2 regions of the Kitasatospora sp. NPDC002040 genome follow, and region 2 is predicted to be linked to the other one. Evidence: riboswitches for the same ligand, from Rfam matches in the RefSeq annotation. Region 2 holds a riboswitch; the other holds the start of a gene.
What was found. Region 2 has a riboswitch for S-adenosylmethionine ahead of ABT118_RS19865 (aminotransferase class V-fold PLP-dependent enzyme). Riboswitches for the same ligand answer to the same signal wherever they lie in the genome.
Positions count from the first base shown of each region.

Region 1 (9,504 bases), on a different contig from region 2:
TCTTGTCCCCTACCGCTCCCGGGGGCCTCACCGACCCGGTCCGTTGTCACTCTCATGCTGCGAGTGCTAACGCCAATGATTAGCACTCTCGGGTATCGAGTGCAAGCCCCGACGTGGTAGTGCCGTGTCGGCGGACGCCCTGGAACGGCAGCAGGCCCGGACGACGGAGTGTCGTTCGGGCCTGCGGACGAAGCAGGTGACTGCCAGCTCGTGCCGAGCCGAGGTTCCGAGGTTCGGAAAGGTCAGACCGCCGCGCGGACCATGTCCGCCTGCGGGCCCTTCTGTCCCTGGGAGATCTCGAACTCGACCCGCTGGCCCTCCTCGAGGGTGCGGTAGCCGTCCATCTGGATCGCGCTGTAGTGGACGAACACGTCCGCACCACCGTCGACCGCGATGAAGCCGTACCCCTTCTCCGCGTTGAACCACTTGACGGTGCCCTGAGCCATTCCGAACTCCCCTTGTGCTGTGCTGGCCCTTCGCGGGCCCGCAGGGATGCGGGCCCAGGTCTGAACAGGCACGCCCGAGGGAACCCCCCCTGGGCGCAGCCGTGCACGCCGCAAGCGCCCCACCGGGCCACGGTGAGGTGGTCCGGTCGACGGGTGAATGCGTCGATCGCGGCTGAATGTATCCGGACAGACGCCCTCTGCAACAGGGCCAACCTTGCCGAATTCACCGGAAGGCGAAGCGGATATCACGGGAGGAAAGCCGCACAGCGTCGCAATTCACTCCGGGCATAGCGGACTCATCACCGCAAAATGCGGCCAGATTTCTGACACTTGCCTGTCATCTTCCGTCTCACACTGTCCGACGGACGTCTCAGCGGCCGGACGGGCCTTGCGTACGCGATCCGCCGGCGGTGCACGGGAAGGGCGGCGGGGAGAACGGGATTCGCCGACTTCCGTCGCACTCTACTCTCTCGGGCGGGAGGGGATTTCCACCCGGACAAGCGGCGAGCCGCCGCCGGAACCGGAAATAGGGATTCCGGTTCGGCGGCGGCTCGGCCGCATTACTCGGGGTGCCGAAAGTCAGCAGCCGCCGGCCACGGCCGGAATGATCGAGATGCTGGCGCCGTCCTTGATCTCGGTCTCCAGGCCCTCGGCGAAACGCACGTCGTCGTCGTTCACGTACACGTTGACGAAGCGGCGGAGCTTGCCCGCGTCGTCCAGCACCCGGGCGGCGATGCCGGGGTGGTTGGCCTCCAGGTCGGCGATCACGGCGGCCAGGGTGGCGCCCTCGGCGGCCACCTCGGCGGTGCCGCCGGTGTAGGTGCGCAGGATGGTCGGGATGCGGACGGTGGCGCTCATGCGCGGGCTCCTAGCGGGGAGGGGGAGGGGATCAGGCGGAGGCGAGACCGGCGGCGCGGAACGATTCCAGCGTCGGGCGGATGGTGGTGGTCAGACCCGCGTCGGCGACCGCGTCCAGGGTCTTCAGGCCGTCACCGGTGTTGATCGCGACGGTCTCCTTGGACGGGTCCAGCTGACCGGTCTCGACCAGCTTCTTCAGCACGCCGATGGTCACCCCGCCCGCGGTCTCGGCGAAGATGCCCTCGGTCCGGGCCAGCAGCTTGATCGCCTCGACCACCTCGGCGTCCGTCACGTCCTCGACCGCACCGCCGGTGCGGCGGGCGATGTCCAGCACGTACGGGCCGTCGGCCGGGTTGCCGATCGCCAGCGACTTGGCGATGGTGTTCGGCTTGACCGGCTTGATCACGTCGCGGCCGGCCTTGAACGCGGCGGAGACCGGGGAGCAGCCCTCGGCCTGGGCGCCGAAGATCTTGTAGGGCCGGTCCTCGACCAGGCCGAGCTTGATCAGCTCCTGCAGCCCCTTGTCGATCTTGGTGAGCTGGGAGCCCGAGGCGATCGGGATCACCAGCTGCTCCGGCAGCCGCCAGCCGAGCTGCTCGCAGATCTCGTACGCCAGCGTCTTGGAGCCCTCGCCGTAGTACGGCCGGAGGTTGACGTTGACGAAGCCCCAGCCCTCGCCGGCCGGGTCGCCGATCAGCTCGGAGCAGAAGCGGTTCACGTCGTCGTAGTTGCCCTCGATGCCGACCAGCTCGCCGCCGTAGACACCGGCCATCACGACCTTGCCCTGCTCCAGGTCGTGCGGGATGAAGACGCAGGACTTGAAGCCGGCCCGGGCCGCGGCGGCACCGACGGCGCCGGCCAGGTTCCCGGTGGAGGAGCACGAGAGGGTGGTGAAGTTGAAGGCGCGCGCCGCCTCGATGGCGCAGGCGACCACCCGGTCCTTGAAGGAGTGGGTCGGGTTGCCCGAGTCGTCCTTGACGTGCAGCTGGGCGGTGAAGCCGAGCTCGCGGCCCAGGTTGTCGGCCTTCACCAGCGGGGTCCAGCCCGGGTTCAGGTTGGGCTTGCCGGCCACGTCGGCCGGCACCGGCAGCAGCGGGGCGTAGCGCCAGATGGAGGCCGGACCGGCCTCGATCCGCTTGCGCAGCTCCTCGGCGGAGTCGGAGCCGAACTCGTACGCGATCTCCAGCGGGCCGAAGCACTCGAGACAGGCGAAGCTCGGACCGAGCGGGAATCGGGTGCCGCACTCACGACACGACAGCGCGGCGGCGGGGCCGAGGTCGACGGTCGGGGTGGCAGAAACAGCGGTAGCCATGATGGCGGAGGCCTCTCTCCTCATCTTCCCCATGACGCGGGCGCGCCACAGGACGGAATTGGCACCTGTCCCGCCGGGGCCGCTGATGGGCCGGCCGAGCGAGAAGGTTGCCGGGACTTCGACGGGCCGTTCCCTCAGTCCCTCTGGATGAGCTCTGTGAAGTTGTGGTCCTGCTCTGTGGACGACCCCGACGTGCGAAGGTCTGACCGCAGTACGAAGACTGTATCCGAAGGCGGCCGGTGCGGAACCGCCCGTCCGAGTCGCGAGATACAAATCTTGAGGAGACGAGACGTGCCCCACCAGCCGACCCCGGCCGACCCGCCCGAGGAGCCGCTCCCGGAGGTGGCCGACTGGCTGCGCCGACGCTCCTGGCCGGCCTCCGCCCGGCCCCCGGCCGCGCTGGTCGAGGCCAAGCGGGCCGCCGGGGCGGCCGGCACGGTCAGCGTGGTGCTGCCCGCGCTCGACGAGGAGTCGACCGTGGGCGAGATCGTCCGGGTGATCCGGCGGGAGCTGGTGGAGCGGCTGCCGCTGGTGGACGAGATCGTGGTGGTCGACTCGGGTTCGGCCGACCGGACCGCCGAGACGGCGGCCGCGGCCGGCGCCCGGGTGGTGCACCGGGACGACGTGCTGCCCCGGCTGCCCGCCGCTCCCGGCAAGGGCGAGGTGCTGTGGCGCTCACTGCTGGTCACCTCCGGCGAGATCGTCTGCTTCATCGACGCGGACCTGCGCGAGTTCGACCCCGCGTTCGTGTCCGGGATCGTCGGGCCGCTGCTGACCGACCCGTCGGTCCAGCTGGTGAAGGCGATGTACGACCGGCCGCTGGAGACCGAGGGCGGCGCCGTGGTGCCGGCCGGGGGCGGCCGGGTGACCGAGCTGGTGGCGCGCCCGCTGCTGAATCTGCACTGGCCCCAACTGGCCGGGTTCGTCCAGCCGTTGGGGGGCGAGTACGCCGCCCGGCGGTCGCTGCTGGAGCGGCTGCCGTTCCCGACCGGGTACGGGGTCGAGCTCGGGCTGCTGGTGGACGCGCTCGACCTGGTCGGCCTGGACGCGCTGGCCCAGGTGGACGTCGGGGTCAGGCACCACCGGCACCAGGACGGGCAGGCGCTGGGCCGGATGGCGGCCACCATCTACCGCACCGCACTGGAGCGGCTGGACCGCACCGACCGGCTGAAGGCCGGCCCCGACCTGGTCCACCCGCTGCTCACCCAGTTCACCCGCGACCCCGTCACCCGCGACTTCACCGCCCACACCCACCCGGTCGGCGCACTGGAACGGCCGCCGATGGTCACCCTGCCCGAGTACCGCCGGCCCGGCTGACCGGCGGAGCCACCCGGGCCGGTCCGCCGAAGGCGGTGGCCGAGTGGTTTGGGTCCCCTGGTGCAAGGCAAGGTTGGTGGCATGGCCGATCTCGCGACCGAACGTTCGAATCTGACCGGGGCCGCCCCCATCCTGGTGGCCTCCAACCGGGGGCCGGTGTCCTTCACCGCCGAGGACGACGGCTCGCTGACCCTGCGCAGAGGCGGTGGCGGCCTGGTCTCCGGCCTCTCCGCGATCGACGACCCGTCCGCCGTCTGGGTCTGCGCCGCCCTCTCCGAGGCGGACCGGACGGCGGCCCGCCGCTCCCCCGACGGACGGCTCGACCTCGGCGGGTTCGAGGTCGGCGGACAGCTCGTCCGGATGCTGGACATCGATCCCGGCACCTTCACCCGGGCCTACAACGGGGTGGCCAACTCCACCCTCTGGTTCGTTCACCACCTGCTGTACGAGACCCCGGTCGCCCCGGTCTTCGACGACCGGTTCCGGCGCGAGTGGGACTCGTACCGGGCCTACAACACCGCCTTCGCCGAGGCGCTGGCCGCCGAGGCGGCACCGGGCGCGGCGGTGCTGATCCAGGACTACCACCTCTCGCTCGCCCCCGACCTGCTCCGGCGGCTCCGCCCGGACCTGCGGATCGGCCACTTCTCGCACACCCCCTGGGCGCCGCCCGAGTACTACCGGATGCTGCCGGACGACGTGGCCGCGGACGTGCTCACCGGCATCCTCGGGGCGGACCGGGCCGCCTTCCTGACCCGGCGCTGGGCACTGGCCTTCGCCGACTGCTGCGAGGCCGTGCTCGGCGCCGAGGTGGACCGGGCCGCGCTCACCGTCCGGCACGGCGGCCGGACCACCCGGCTGGGCGTGCACGCCCTCGGCGCGGACGCCGACTTCCTCCGCGACCGGTCCCACCAGCCGGACGTGGACGCCCGGCTGGCGACCCTGCGGGAGGCGGTCGGCGACCGCAGGACGATCGTCCGGGTGGACCGGACCGAGCTCAGCAAGAACATCGTCCGGGGCCTGCTGGCCTACCGGCACCTGCTGCGCTCCCGCCCGGAGTGGCAGGACCGGGTGGTGCACATCGCGTTCGCCTACCCGTCCCGGCACGACCTGCCCGAGTACCGGGAGTACACGGCGGCCGTGCAGCGGATCGCGCACGAGATCAACGACGAGTTCGGCACCCCCGACTGGCAGCCGCTGATCCTGCACGTGAACGACGACTTCCCGCGCTCGCTGGCCGCCTACCGGCTGGCCGACGTGGCGCTGGTCAACCCGATCAGGGACGGGATGAACCTGGTCGCCAAGGAGGTTCCGGTGGTCTCCGACGCGGGGTGCGCGCTGGTGCTCTCCCGGGAGGCGGGCGCCTACGCCGAACTGGCCGAGGACGCCATCACGGTGAACCCGTACGACGTGATCGCCACCGCCGAGGCGCTGCACCAGGCGCTCACCATGCCGGCCGCCGAACGGGCCGACCGCACCAAGCGGCTGGCCGCCGCCTCGACCGCGCTGCCCCCGCAGCAGTGGTTCCTCGACCAGCTCGCCGCCCTGCGCGAGTGACCGGCCCGCGCAGGTGACCGCCCGTCAGGCCCCGAAGCCGCCGTCGACGCTGATCGACGTCCCGGTGACGTAGGCCCCGTCCGGACCGGCCAGGTACGCCACGCTCGCGGCGATCTCGGCCGGTCCGGCGTAACGGCCCAGCGCCGTATAGCCGTTGACCGTCTCGGCGAACGGGCCCGCGGCCGGGTTGGCCTCGGTGTCGGTCGGGCCCGGGTGGACCAGGTTCACCGTGATGCCCCGGGGGCCGAGCTCCCGGGCCAGCCCCTTGGTCATGCCGATCAGCGCGGTCTTGCTGGCCGCGTAGAGGGCGAAGCCGGGGAACACCGCGCGCTCGGCCACGTTGCTGCCGATGCCGATGATCCGGCCGCCGTCGGTCATGTGCCGCACCGCCGCCTGCGCGGCCAGCATCGGCGCCCGCACGTTCACCGCCAAGGTCCGGTCCAGCACGTCGAGTTCGAGTTCCTCCAGCGGGCCGAGCGGGAACACCCCGGCGTTGTTGACCAGGATGTCGAGTCGGCCGAGGGTGGCGGCGGTCCCGTCCACGGCGGCCCGGACGGCGTCCGGGTCCGCGCTGTCGGCCCGGATCGCCAGCGCCCGGCGGCCGAGCGCCTCGACCTGCCGCACCACCTGCCCGGCCCGGTCCGCGTTCTGCTCGTACGTCAGCGCCACGTCGGCGCCCTCCTCGGCCAGCCGGATCGCCACGGCCGCGCCGATCCCCCGGCCGCCACCGGTCACCAGGGCCACATGTCCTTCAAGTCGGTTCATGGGTAAGAGCTTTGCCGGGCGGAGCGAGGGAGTCCGGCGGGAATCGGACCTTGCGCTCCGGGGCGCGGTGTCACCACAACCTCCGCACCCCGGAACGCCCGGATCAGCTCGCGGCCACCCCGACCACGACGGCCTGGCCCGGCGCCACCTTGACGTTCAGGTAGCTGTACGTGACCCCGTGCTCGACCTTGGTCAGCGCGGGCTTGGCGGCCCCGTTCACGGTCAGGGTCGGGTGGCTGCCGACGAAGCGGGCCTCCCAGGCGTAGGTGCGGGCGGCCGAGTGGTTGGTCAGGGTGGAGCTGGTGGCGCCGTCGTGCCGCAGGCCGATGGTGTCCTTGCCGACCGGGATGTCGTCGACCTGGAGCCAGTCCATCCCGGCGGGCAGCCGGGACTGGGTGGTCAGGCGGCGGTTGGCGGCGTCCGGGTCGAGGCCGAGCAGGCCGGAGACGGTCTGGCCGACCAGGGTGAAGGAGACCTCGGGGTAGTCGCCGTTCGGGCCCTGCGAGGCGTTGACGTGCTGGACGTCGCGCTGCTCGTAGACGTGCCGCATCCACTTCCAGGCGGTGTCGTTGCGGTTGTTGTTGAAGAAGGTGTCGGGCAGGTAGGTGAACGCCTCGATGTTGGACGGGCCGTCGGCGCCGGAGGCCTGGGCGTCGATGTAGTCCAGGTAGGCGTCGTTCCGCGGGCCGGCGTCAATGATCTTCTTCATCGGCATGAACCAGCTGTTCTCCAGCCCCCAGCCGGTCAGCGCGGTGCCGTCGGTGGAGTAGCCCCGCACCATCGCGGCACCCGAACCGGTGCCGCTCCACTCGGAGTTGAAGTACGCCTTGAGCGCGTCCGCCTGCTGCTGGGCCTGCGCCGCCAGTGCGGTGTCGCCCTTCGCCCGGGCCAGCGAGGCCACCGCCAGGTAGGCCTGGTACTGGGCCGCGATACCGTCGCCGGCCTCGGCCATCCGCTCGTTGCCCTGCTCGTTGTAGCTGGCGGTGCCGGAGAAGATGCCCTTGCCGGTGCCCTCGGCCACCTGCACCGCGCCGTTGCCCTTGGCCGCGTTGTGCAGCTCGACGAACTCCTTGGTGGTGTGCCGGTAGAAGTCCCAGAACGCCTCGTCGTCGAGGTACGCCCGGTCGCCGCTCCAGCGGTACGCCTGGGCCGCCTTCTCCACCAGCTCGAACGGGGCGGGCACCTCGCGGACGAACGAGCCGGGGTTGCGGTAGTCGATGCTCAGGTAGGTGCCGGTGTCGAAGTTGTGGGCCCAGACCGGGTAGTACTTGTGCGCCTCGGTGGCGGAGGCCGCGAACGAATGCAGCATGCTGCGGTTCTCCGCGGTCAGGCCGAGCACCTGGGCGCCGACCACCTGGTGGGCCATGTCCCGGGAGTAGTAGCCGCTGCGGTTGGCGTAGCCGGCCCAGTAGGACGGGCCGTAGGTGGCGGTGCCGGTGCCGAAGCGGTTGTTCTCGTCCACGTTCACCGGGCCGGTCGAACCGGCCAGCAGCACCCAGCTGTTGGCCTTCCGCTTGGCCCAGTCGAACATCGCCACCACCTCCGGGTCGGAGGAGCTGATCCGCGGGTCGGCCGGGGCCGCCGGCGAGAGCATCACGTCGTCGACGTTGAGCCAGCCGTCGCCGGACTCGAACGCGATCTCCAGCTTGTCGCCCTTGGCCACGGCGACCCGGCTGACGGTGTGCCGGGAGTACTCGTACCGCTCGGGCAGGACGGCCGCACCGGCCTCGGTGCCGTTCACCCGGACCACGAACCGGCCGTTCGGGCCGCCGCTGGCGATCCAGGCCGAGACGTCGTACCGGCCGGCGGCCGGGGCGGTCAGCGTCTGGCTGACCCGGAAGCCGGGGCCGCCGTCCAGGTACGCCAACTTCGCGCCGCCGTGCGGGTAGTTGCCGGCGACGCCGGTCCCTGCGGTGAACTCCCAACCCCTGGCGCCGAGTTCGAAACCGGGGTTCAGCACGGTGGGCACCCGGGCGGCGGGGGCCGCGTGCGCCACCGCGAGGGTCTGCGGGACGAGCGGTATCAGCAGTGCGAGAGCAGTGAGCAGCGGCAGTCTGGCGCGTCGCATCAGGGTCTCCAGGTCTCTCCGTTGAGGGTGCCGCGACGCTAACAGGGGGCCGGGGCGGCTTTCAATGCACTGGAGCAAGGATTCTTGGATGCCTGCACGATCTCGAAGAAAGTTTTCATTGATCCATTGCAAGCGCGTCCGTCCGTTGCTAGCGTCCAGCCCGTCACACCCCACCCTCGAAAGGCACCACGATGACCTCCCTGGACCGACGCGGACTGCTCAGACTCGGCGGCGCCCTGACCGTGGGAGCCGGGCTCGCGGCCTGCTCCGGCACCGGTACCGGCAGCGGCGCCGACAGCGGCGGGGCGGGCGACCCGCGTAAGGGCGAGATCACGGTCTGGAGCTGGCAGGGCCCGGCCGCCCAGCTCAAGGCGCTGCTCCCGGAGTTCAACAAGGCGTACCCGGACATCAAGGTCACCGTCCAGGACATCGGCAACCCGGCGATCTGGGACAAGATCACCACCGGCCTGGCGGCCGGCGGCAGCGGCCTGGCCGACGTGCTGCACATCGGCGTCGACTACCTGCCCGGATACGTGGAGAAGTTCCCGACCGGCCTGGCCGACCTCGGCCCGCTCGGCGCGACCAAGCACAAGGACGCCTTCGCCCAGGGCCTGTGGCAGACCGTCGCCCCCAAGGGCCGGGTCAACGCGCTGCCCTGGGAGGCGAACTCGGGCGGCTTCTACTACCGCGCCGACCTGTTCGAGAAGGCCGGGGTGGACGTCGAGTCGCTGGCCACCTGGGACGAGGTGATCGAGGCGGGCAAGAAGCTCAAGGCCGCCACCGGCGTCCACCTGCTCGGCATCGACAAGCCCGCCTCGCAGCCCGACGCGGCCAACTTCTTCCAGCTGCTGCTCCAGCTCCAGGGCAAGTTCTACTTCGACCTGGACGGCGCGATCACCCTGGACTCGCCCGAGGCGGTCACCGCGCTCACCCTGATCAAGAAGATGAACGACGCGGGCCTGGTCAGCGACCTGGCCGGCGGCTGGAGCGCGCTGGAGAACTCGATCAAGGAGGGCACCGCCGCCGTGCTGCCCTGGCCGACCTGGTTCGGCGGCATCATCGAGGGCCTGGTCCCGCAGGAGGCCGGCAAGTGGAAGGTCCGGCTGCCCCCGGCCGTCCGCCGCGGCGGAGCGACCGCCGCCACCGTCAACTCCACCCACCTGGCCGTGGCCGGCTCCAGCAAG
Region 1 is NZ_JBEOXV010000009.1:78,872-88,375, reverse strand. It holds gene ABT118_RS20730 (cold-shock protein) at 243-446, opposite strand; gene ABT118_RS20725 (ubiquitin-like small modifier protein 1) at 1,026-1,304, opposite strand; gene thrC (threonine synthase) at 1,336-2,616, opposite strand; SAM riboswitch class I at 2,634-2,770, opposite strand; gene ABT118_RS20715 (glucosyl-3-phosphoglycerate synthase) at 2,908-3,933, shown strand; gene ABT118_RS20710 (alpha,alpha-trehalose-phosphate synthase (UDP-forming)) at 4,015-5,487, shown strand; gene ABT118_RS20705 (SDR family NAD(P)-dependent oxidoreductase) at 5,512-6,252, opposite strand; gene ABT118_RS20700 (carbohydrate-binding protein) at 6,356-8,320, opposite strand; gene ABT118_RS20695 (ABC transporter substrate-binding protein) at 8,512-9,504, shown strand, end outside.
Region 1: another riboswitch for S-adenosylmethionine. It lies ahead of thrC (threonine synthase); the one in region 2 lies ahead of ABT118_RS19865 (aminotransferase class V-fold PLP-dependent enzyme).

Region 2 (9,504 bases):
TCGGGAACATGCTCTTCCTGTTCGTCTTCGGCCCCGGGGTGGAACAGCGGTTCGGCCGGGTCCGGTTCCTGCTCGGCTACCTGACGGTCGGTTGCCTCGCCACCTACGGCTGGGCGCTGGCGGAGGCGCACGGGCCCGAGTCGGTGCGGGCCCTGGTCGGGGCCTCCGGCGCGATCGCCGGGGTGCTGGGCGCGTACCTGCGGCTGTACCCCCGGGCCCGGGTGACCACGCTGGTGCCGGTGCTGCTCTTCCTGCCGCTGCGCTTCCCGGCCTGGCTGGTGCTCGGGCTCTGGTTCCTGCTCCAGTGGCTCTCGGTCCGCCAGGACGGCCCCGGGGTGGCGTACGCGGTCCACGTGATCGGCTTCGTCGCCGGGTACCTGGCCACCTGGGCGACGGTTACGCTGACCGGCAGGACCCACGGACAGGAGCCACAAGAGTGATCACCGCGATCGTGCTCATCAGGACCAGCGTCGACCGGATTCCCGAGATCGCCGAGGCGATCGCCTCGATCGAGGGCGTCAGCGAGGTCTACTCGGTGACGGGTGGCTACGACCTGGTCGCGATGGTCCGGGTCCGGCACCACGACGACCTCGCCACGGTGATCCCCGGCCGCCTCAACAAGATCCCGGGCGTCGAGCACACCGAGACCCAGATCGCCTTCCGCACCTACTCCAAGCACGACCTCGAAGCCGCCTTCGCCCTCGGCCTCGACGAATAGCCTTTTGCAGGTCGCAAAGTTGCACTGTCCAGGGGCTCGGGGAACGGCGACGCTACGTGGCGTGCGGGTCAAAAGGCGAAAGTGCCTGACCCTGCACGCACGTTGAACGCTCCTGAGGTCGGCGCCGCCCGCGCGGCGGAGCCGCACATCAGCAGAGCCTCGGGCCCCTGGTGGTACATGTTCAGCGGCGGGTGTCCGCGACGCAGCGGCCGCCCTCGTTGCGGTAGCTCCACGCCGCTCCGTCGGTGACCAGCTCGCGGACGGCCCCGAGGAAGCGGTCCAGGTGCTCGTCGGGGGTGCCGGCGCCGAAGCTGACCCGGATCGCGTTGAGGCTGCGCTCGCCCGGCAGCGAAGGCTCGGGCGCACCGCACTCGGACGGCGCCGCCTCCTCGCCCCCGAGCAGGGTCCGCACCAGCGGGTGCGCGCAGAACAGCCCGTCCCGGACCCCGATCCCGTACTCGGCCGAGAGCGCCGCCGAGAAGTGCGAGCTGTTCCAGCCCTGCACCACGAAGGAGAGCACGCCGACCCGGGCCGCGCCCTCGCCGAACAGGCTGAGCACCCGGACCTCGGGGATCTCGGCCAGACCGGCCTGCAGCCGGTCGATCAGCTGCTGCTCGCGCGCCTCCAGCGCGTCGAAGCCGGCCTCGGTGAGCGCCCGGCAGGCGGAGGCGATGGAGTAGGCGCCGATCACGTTCGGGGAGCCGGCCTCGTGCCGGGCCGGGCCGGTCTGCCACTCGACCGCGACCGAGCCGTCCAGCTCCCGGGCGACGGTACGGCTGGCGCCGCCGCCGGCCAGGTACGGCTCGGCGGCGTCGAGCCAGTCGCTCCGTCCGGCCAGCACGCCGGCACCGAACGGGGCGTACAGCTTGTGGCCGGAGAAGGCGATCCAGTCCACGTCCAACTCCCGGACCGAGACCCGGTGGTGCGGCGCCAGCTGGGCGGCGTCCAGGACCACCCGGGCGCCGTGGCGGTGGGCGACCTCGGTGAGTTCGGCCACCGGCCAGAGCTCGCCGGTGACGTTGGAGGCGCCGGTGACGCAGAACAGCCGGTGCTCGGCCGGCTCCGCCGCCAGCGCGGCGTCCAGGGCGGCGACCGCCTCGGCGTGCGAGCGCGGGGCGCGCAGGTAGCTGACGGTCAGTCCGTCCCGGCGCCAGGGCAGCAGCGAGGCGTGGTGCTCGGTCTCGAAGGCGAACACCCGGGTGCCCTCCGGCACCGCGCCGGCCAGCAGGTTGAGCGAGTCGGTGGTGGCCCGGGTGAAGACCACCTGGTCGCCCTCGCGCAGGTCGAGGAACTCCTCGACGGTGCGGCGGCTCTGCTCGAACAGGTCGGTGGAGAGCTGGGAGAGGTAGCCGGCGCCGCGGTGCACGCTGCCGTAGTAGGGGGCGTAGGCGGCGACGTCGTCCCAGACCCGCTGGAGCGCCGGGGAGCTGGCGGCGTAGTCCAGGGCGGCGTAGGTGACCTTCTCACCGGAGGCCAGCGGGACCTGGACGTCGTGGCCGAGAACGGCGAGCGGGGCGCAGGTTTCGGTCGAAACAGACATGGGGGTGCACTCCTCGGAAGGTCCGGGACCTCGGGGTGCAGGTGTGCCGCCGACGTCCGCGCTTGCCACGCGGACGGTTCGCCGCGGAGCCCGGTCCTCACCCAGGGCACCCCGCCACGGACGGAGGGTTGCCGGACAGCAAGCTGGGGCTTGTCGCTGTCACTCATGACCTGTGCTGGACTCTAGGCGAGCTTCCGAGGCGTGGTCAAACACCAGTCCGCCATCCGGACAGACCGAGGGCCCGGCAGTGACCTGCCGGGCCCTCAACCACCTTGTCAGGCGCGGTTGCTGGCGGCCGCCCAGTCCTTCAGCAGCGCCTCCGCCGCACCCGAGTCGATCGCCGCCGCGGCCCGCACCATCCCGGCCGCGAGCTGCTCGGCCAGCGGGGCGCCGGTCAGCTCCAGCGCGGTCAGCGCGGCGGCGGTGTTCAGCAGGACGGCGTCCCGGACCGGGCCCTGCTCACCCGCCAGCAGCCGGCGGGCCACGTCGGCGTTGAACTGCGGGTCGCCGCCGCGCAGGGCCTCGATCCCGACCGGCTCGATCCCGACCTCGCGCGGGTCGAAGACGGTCTCGGTGACCTGACCGTCCTTCACCAGCCAGACGTGCGAGGTGGTGGAGATGGTCAGCTCGTCCAGGCCGTCGTCACCCCGGAAGACCAGGGCGGTGGAGCCGCGCCGGGCCAGCACGCCGGCGATCAGCCCGGCCAGCCGGGTGTCGAAGCAGCCGATCGCGTGCGCGGTGACCCGGGCCGGGTTGGTAAGCGGGCCGAGGATGTTGAAGGCGGTCGGCACCCCGAGGTCGCGGCGGGCCGGGGCGGCGTGCCGCATCGCCGGGTGGAACTGCGCCGCCGGGCAGAAGGTCAGCCCGATCTCCTGCGCGATCTCGGCCAGCCGGGCCGGGCTCACGTTCTGGCCGATGCCGAGCTTCTCCAGTACGTCGGTGGCACCGCTGGCGGAGGAGGCGGCCCGGTTGCCGTGCTTGACCACCTTGGCCCCGGCGGCGGCCGCGACGATCGCCGACATGGTGGAGATGTTCACCGTCTTGGCCCGGTCGCCGCCGGTCCCGACGATGTCCACCGCAGGGCCGGGGACGTGGAGTTGCTCGGCGTGCGCGTACATCGCCTCGACCAGGCCGGTGATCTCCTCCACCGTCTCGCCCTTGGCCCGCAGCGCGACCATGAAGCCGGCCACCTGGACCGGCGTGGCCTCACCGCTCATGATCCGGTCCATCGCCCAGGCGGTGTCCGCCTGCGCCAGGTCCTGGCCGGCCAGCAGCGAGCTCAGCAGATCCGGCCAGGTGCGGACCACCTGCGCGGGGTCGCTACCGCCGTTCGCAGGTTGTGCGTTCACCATGGCTGACTCCAGCTCTCGATCGGGGATGCTGGAGCCAGCCTAGCGAGCCGGGGCACCCCGGCGCGGGGTCCTTCTCTACAGGTGAGACGCGGTCTGACGGGGGCTCAGTGGTGGGCCGGGGTGCGCTTGGCCACCCGGGCCCTGAGCAGGGTGGCAGCGGCCTCGGCCGTGGCCACCGGGTCGATCGGGTGCGAGATCGCGGCGTCCGCCCGGCTCCAGGCGGCCAGCCAGGAGTCCTGCGGGCGGCCGATCAGCACCAGCACCGGCGGGCAGCCGTAGATCTCGTCCTTGACCTGCCGGGCGACCCCGAGGCCGCCGGCCGGCACGGCCTCGCCGTCCAGCACGCAGAGGTCGATGCCGCCCTTCTCCAGCGCGCGGAGCACGGCGGGCACCGTGGCGCACTCCAGCACCTCGACCTCGGGGAGGTCGGCGGCGGGGCGGCGGCCCAGAGCGAGGGTGACCTGCTCGCGGGTGTTGCGGTCGTCGCTGTAGACGAGAACGGTGAGCGTCTCGTCGGTCGTGTGCGCCATGGGCCCTGCTCCCGGGTGCTCGTCCTCTTATATGGCTGTGCTTTTTTCAAGCGTGCGTCGGCTCCACCCGGCCCGGGTGTGATCCGGACCACGTTCACCTCCGGATGCTACTCCCGCGCACCCCGTGTAGTGAGCCCCTGACGCGATCTCCCTCGGACGAGCCGCGACCGGCGCCACGCCGATCACTCGCACGGGCGACGGATCGTCACCCCAGAAGTCCGGTTCCACCCGTACGGCGGACCCCTCTAACCGACCCGGGCCGCCCGGCCCCGCAGGGACACGCGGGGCGAACGGGTACTGAGCGCTCCAATGAACCGTCAGAAAGGGGAGCCCGCCTCCTCGGAGCCCACGTCCGACGCCCCGTCGGCTGCCAACGGGGCATACCGCACGCACCGGACACTCCGAGGTACACCCCCCGGCGTGAAGACGGAATAAGGGACCGACATAATGTCCGTCGTGGCGACAGCAACAGCAACAGAAACCGGACACGCGCACGGAGCGGTCAACAGGCCGAACCTGGTCAGCGTCGGAACCATCGTCTGGCTGAGCTCGGAGCTGATGTTCTTCGCGGCCCTGTTCGCGATGTACTTCACGCTCCGCTCGGTCAAGGGCCCAGAGTTCTGGACCGAGAAGGCCCACGCCCTCAACGTGCCCTTCTCGTCGGTGAACACCACGATCCTGGTGCTCTCCTCCCTCACCTGCCAGCTCGGCGTCTTCGCCGCCGAGCGCGGTGACGTGAAGAAGCTCCGCTCGTGGTTCATGATCACCTTCGTGATGGGTGCGATCTTCATCGGCGGCCAGATCTTCGAGTACACCGAGCTGGTCAAGAAGGACGGCCTCTCGCTGTCCTCCGACCCGTACGGCACGGTGTTCTACCTGACCACCGGCTTCCACGGTCTGCACGTGACGGGTGGTCTGATCGCGTTCCTGCTGGTCCTGGCACGGACGTACGCAGCCAAGCGGTTCACGCACGAGCAGGCCACCGCCGCGATCGTGGTGTCGTACTACTGGCACTTCGTCGACGTCGTGTGGATCGGCCTGTTCGCGACCATCTACCTGATCAAGTAACCAGCTGATCAGGTCGCTGGCCGACGGCCGGAGCCGTACCCGCACCGACCGACCGCGCGCGTCCCCGCAGCCGACCCGGGCAGACCGGGCCGCGAGGCACGCCCACCAGCCGACCAGATCCTGACCCCGGGGTTAATCCGTGAAAAAGCTCTCCGCACGACGGCGCCATCCACTGGCGGCGCTGGTCGTCCTACTCTTCGCCCTGGCGGCCACCGGGGGGCTGTACGCCGCGTTCTTGCCCGCCGAGAAGGCGCAGGCCGACAGCTCGGTGCAGTCGCTCGCGATCGATGAGGGCAAGAAGCTCTTCGCCGTCGGCTGCTCCTCCTGCCATGGTCTGAACGGCGAGGGCAGCTCGGACGGTCCGAGCCTGGTCGGCGTCGGTTCCGCAGCGGTGGACTTCCAGGTTGCGACCGGCCGGATGCCGGCCCAGCAGCCCGGCGCCCAGGTGCCGAAGAAGAAGAACATCTACAGCCAGACCGAGATCGACCAGATGGCCGCCTTCGTGGCCTCGCTCGGCCCCGGCCCGGTCGTTCCCGGCAAGGAGCAGTACACCTCCACCAACCCGGACGACGTGGCGAAGGGTGGCGAGCTGTTCCGTACCAACTGCTCCCAGTGCCACAACTTCGCGGGCCAGGGCGGTGCCCTGACGAAGGGCAAGTACGCCCCCTCGCTCGAGGGCGTGGACGCCAAGCACATCTACGAGGCCATGCAGACCGGCCCGCAGAACATGCCCTCCTTCCCCGACGGCATCATGCCCGAGGAGCAGAAGCGGCAGATCGTGGCCTTCGTCCGCCACACCACCAACGACGAGCCCAACCCCGGCGGTCTGAGCCTGGGCAGCCTCGGCCCGGTGACCGAGGGTCTGTTCGGTTGGATCTTCGGACTCGGCAGCCTGATCGCGATCGCGATCTGGGTCGCCGCCCACACCACCAAGGCCAAGAAGTCATGAGCCACGACAACATGTCCAAGGACAACCTGCCGGAGTCGCACGACTCCCACGGCGCCGAGGTCGCCCCGCACGGGGACCCGTTCGCCGACCCGGGCCTGCCGGCCCACCAGCCGCGTCGGACCGACATCGACGAGAAGGCCGCGAACCGGGCCGAGCGCCAGGTCTCGCTGCTCTTCATCCTGTCGATGCTGTCGACCATCGGGTTCATCGCGTCCTTCGTGATCTTCCCGATCGACAAGATCGTCTACATCTTCCCGATCGGTCACGTCAGCGCGCTGAACTTCTCGCTCGGCCTGACCCTCGGGGTGGCGCTCTTCTGCATCGGCGCGGGCGCGGTCCACTGGGCCCGCACCCTGATGTCGGACCACGAGCTGCCGGCCGAGCGCCACGCGATCGAGGCCGACGACGAGGTCCGCGCGGACGTCATCGAGCAGTTCAAGACCGGCGCCGCCGAGTCCGGCTTCGGCCGCCGCAAGATGATCCGCAACACGCTGATCGGGTCGATGGCCCTGGTGCCGCTCTCCGGTGTGGTGCTGCTCCGCGACCTCGGGCCGCTGCCCGAGGACAAGCTGGAGCACACCGGCTGGAAGGAGGCCACCACGGCCAAGCCGCTCCAGCTGATCAACATGAACACCAATGAGCCGATGAAGCCCGAGGACATCATCGTCGGCTCGCTGAGCTTCGCGAAGCCCGAGGGCCTCGAAGAGGACGCGCACGACTTCCAGGTTCAGATCGCCAAGGACGCCCTGATGCTGATCCGGATCGCTCCGGAGGACATCAAGGACAAGGAGTCCCGCGAGAAGGGCTTCGAGGGCATCCTCGCCTACTCGAAGATCTGCACCCACGTCGGCTGCCCGATCAGCCTCTACGAGCAGCAGACCCACCACGCACTGTGCCCCTGCCACCAGTCGACCTTCGACCTGGCGGACGGCGCCCGCGTGATCTTCGGCCCGGCCGGCCACCCGCTGCCGCAGCTGAAGATCACCGTTGACGAGAAGGGCTACCTGGTCGCCACCGGCGACTTCGACGAGCCCGTTGGTCCGAGTTACTGGGAGCGCAGCCGATGACCGCGAGCAGCACCAGCGGTGCCGCCAAGCCGGCCAGCACCCGTGCCAAGCCCGCCAACAAGGCGGAGTCGGCCGCGGACTGGGTGGACGGCCGGCTGGGCCTCTACACCCTGGCCCGGGCCAACCTGCGGAAGATCTTCCCGGACCACTGGTCCTTCATGCTCGGCGAGATCTGCCTCTACACCTTCATCATCATCATCCTGACCGGCGTCTACCTGACGCTGTTCTTCACCCCGAGCATGGGCGAGACCGTCTACCACGGCTCCTACGCCCCGCTGCAGGGCATCCGGATGTCGGAGGCGTACGCCTCCACCCTGGACATCTCGTTCGAGGTCCGCGGTGGCCTGCTGATCCGTCAGATCCACCACTGGGCCGCGCTGGTGTTCGTCGCCGCGATGCTCGTGCACATGATGCGCGTGTTCTTCACCGGCGCGTTCCGCAAGCCGCGCGAGGTCAACTGGCTGTTCGGCTTCCTGCTGCTGTTCCTGGGCATGTTCGACGGCTTCATGGGCTACTCGCTCCCGGACGACCTGCTCTCCGGTACGGGTATCCGCTTCATGGAGGGCGCGGTCCTGGCCGTGCCGCTGGTCGGCACGTACCTGCAGATGTTCCTGTTCGGCGGGGAGTTCCCCGGCACCGACATCGTGCCGCGGTTCTTCACCATCCACGTGCTGCTGATCCCGGGCGTCATGCTGGGCCTGCTGGTGGCCCACCTGATCCTGGTCTTCTACCACAAGCACACCCAGTGGGCGGGCCCGGGCAAGACCGAGAAGAACGTCGTCGGCATGCCGCTGATGCCGGTCTACATGGCCAAGGCCGGTGGCTTCTTCTTCCTGGTCTTCGGCATCATCGCGATGGTCTCGGCGATCGCGACCATCAACCCGATCTGGGCGTACGGCCCGTACCGCCCCGACCAGGTGTCGACCGACGCCCAGCCGGACTGGTACATGGGCTTCTCCGAGGGCCTGATCCGGATCATGCCGGGCTGGGAGATCGGCCTCTGGGGCCACACCCTCAACCTGGGTGTGTTCGTGCCGCTGATGATCTTCCCGCTGGTCCTGGTGGCCATCGCGGTCTACCCGTTCATCGAGAGCTGGGTGACCGGCGACAAGCGCGAGCACCACATCCTGGACCGCCCGCGCAACGCCCCGGTCCGCACCGGTCTCGGCGCGGCCTGGATCAGCCTCTACCTGGTCCTGCTGATCGGTGGTGGCAACGACCTGTTCGCCACCCACCTGCACCTCTCGATCAACGACATCACGTACTTCGTGCGGGTCGGGTTCTTCGTGGTGCCGGTGATCACCTTCTTCGTCACCAAGCGCTGGTGCCTCGGCCTCCAGCGCCGCGACAAGGACAAGGTGCTGCACGGTCGCGAGACCGGCGTCATCAAGCGCCTGCCGCACGGCGAGTTCGTCGAGATCCACGCGCAGCTGCCCGCCGGCAAGCTCCACACCTACACCGCGCACGAGCAGCCGCAGCCGCTCGAACTGCCGGACGAGGTCGACGAGAACGGCGTCAAGCGCAAGGTCGGCGTCATCGCCAAGACCCGCGCCAAGCTCTCCCAGGGCTTCTACGGCGAGGGGAACCAGATCCCCAAGCCCACCGCCGAGGAGCACCACGAGATCACCAGCGGCCACGGCCACCACTGATCCCGAGGCTGACCGCGCAGTCGCCACAGCCGATGGCCCCCCACCGTTCGCGGTGGGGGGCCATCGGCCTTGCTGCGGCAGAATGTGGGCCAACGAAGCGTCAGGAGACCCCGTGCAGCTGTCCGTCGACCACGATGCCGCCACTCCCCCGTACGAGCAGGTACGGGCCCAGATCGCCGACCAGGCCCGGAGCGGGACGCTGCCGGCCGGCCTCAAGCTCCCCACCGTCCGGGCCCTGGCCGAGGAACTCGGCCTGGCCGCCAACACGGTGGCCCGGGCCTACCGCGAGCTGGAGGCCGACGGCGTGGTGGAGACCCACGGCCGCCGCGGCACCCTGATCGCCGCCACCGGCGACACCGCCCACAGGCTCGCCGCCGCGGCCGCCGCCGACTACGCGGAGCGCGCCACCCGGCTCGGCCTCGGCCGGGACGAGGCCCTGGCCGCCGTCGCCACCGCGCTCAAGGCCGTGCACGGCGGCTGAGTCAGCGCATCACCGGATCGTCCGCGTGCGCGGCGGCGAGCCGGGTGGGGCCACCGGTGCTCACCGGTGCGCCCAGGGCGCTGTGGGCGACCCAGTCGGCCCAGGGGACGTTCCAGTCGCCGAAGCCGTTGCCGAACGGCTCCATCGGGG
Region 2 is NZ_JBEOXV010000008.1:126,720-136,223, reverse strand. It holds gene ABT118_RS19875 (rhomboid family intramembrane serine protease) at 1-440, shown strand, start outside; gene ABT118_RS19870 (Lrp/AsnC family transcriptional regulator) at 437-718, shown strand; gene ABT118_RS19865 (aminotransferase class V-fold PLP-dependent enzyme) at 900-2,258, opposite strand; SAM riboswitch class IV at 2,312-2,429, opposite strand; gene trpD (anthranilate phosphoribosyltransferase) at 2,534-3,610, opposite strand; gene ABT118_RS19855 (response regulator) at 3,715-4,140, opposite strand; gene ctaE (aa3-type cytochrome oxidase subunit III) at 4,588-5,208, shown strand; gene qcrC (cytochrome bc1 complex diheme cytochrome c subunit) at 5,348-6,157, shown strand; gene qcrA (cytochrome bc1 complex Rieske iron-sulfur subunit) at 6,154-7,224, shown strand; gene qcrB (cytochrome bc1 complex cytochrome b subunit) at 7,221-8,873, shown strand; gene ABT118_RS19830 (GntR family transcriptional regulator) at 8,956-9,354, shown strand; gene ABT118_RS19825 (L,D-transpeptidase) at 9,356-9,504, opposite strand, start outside.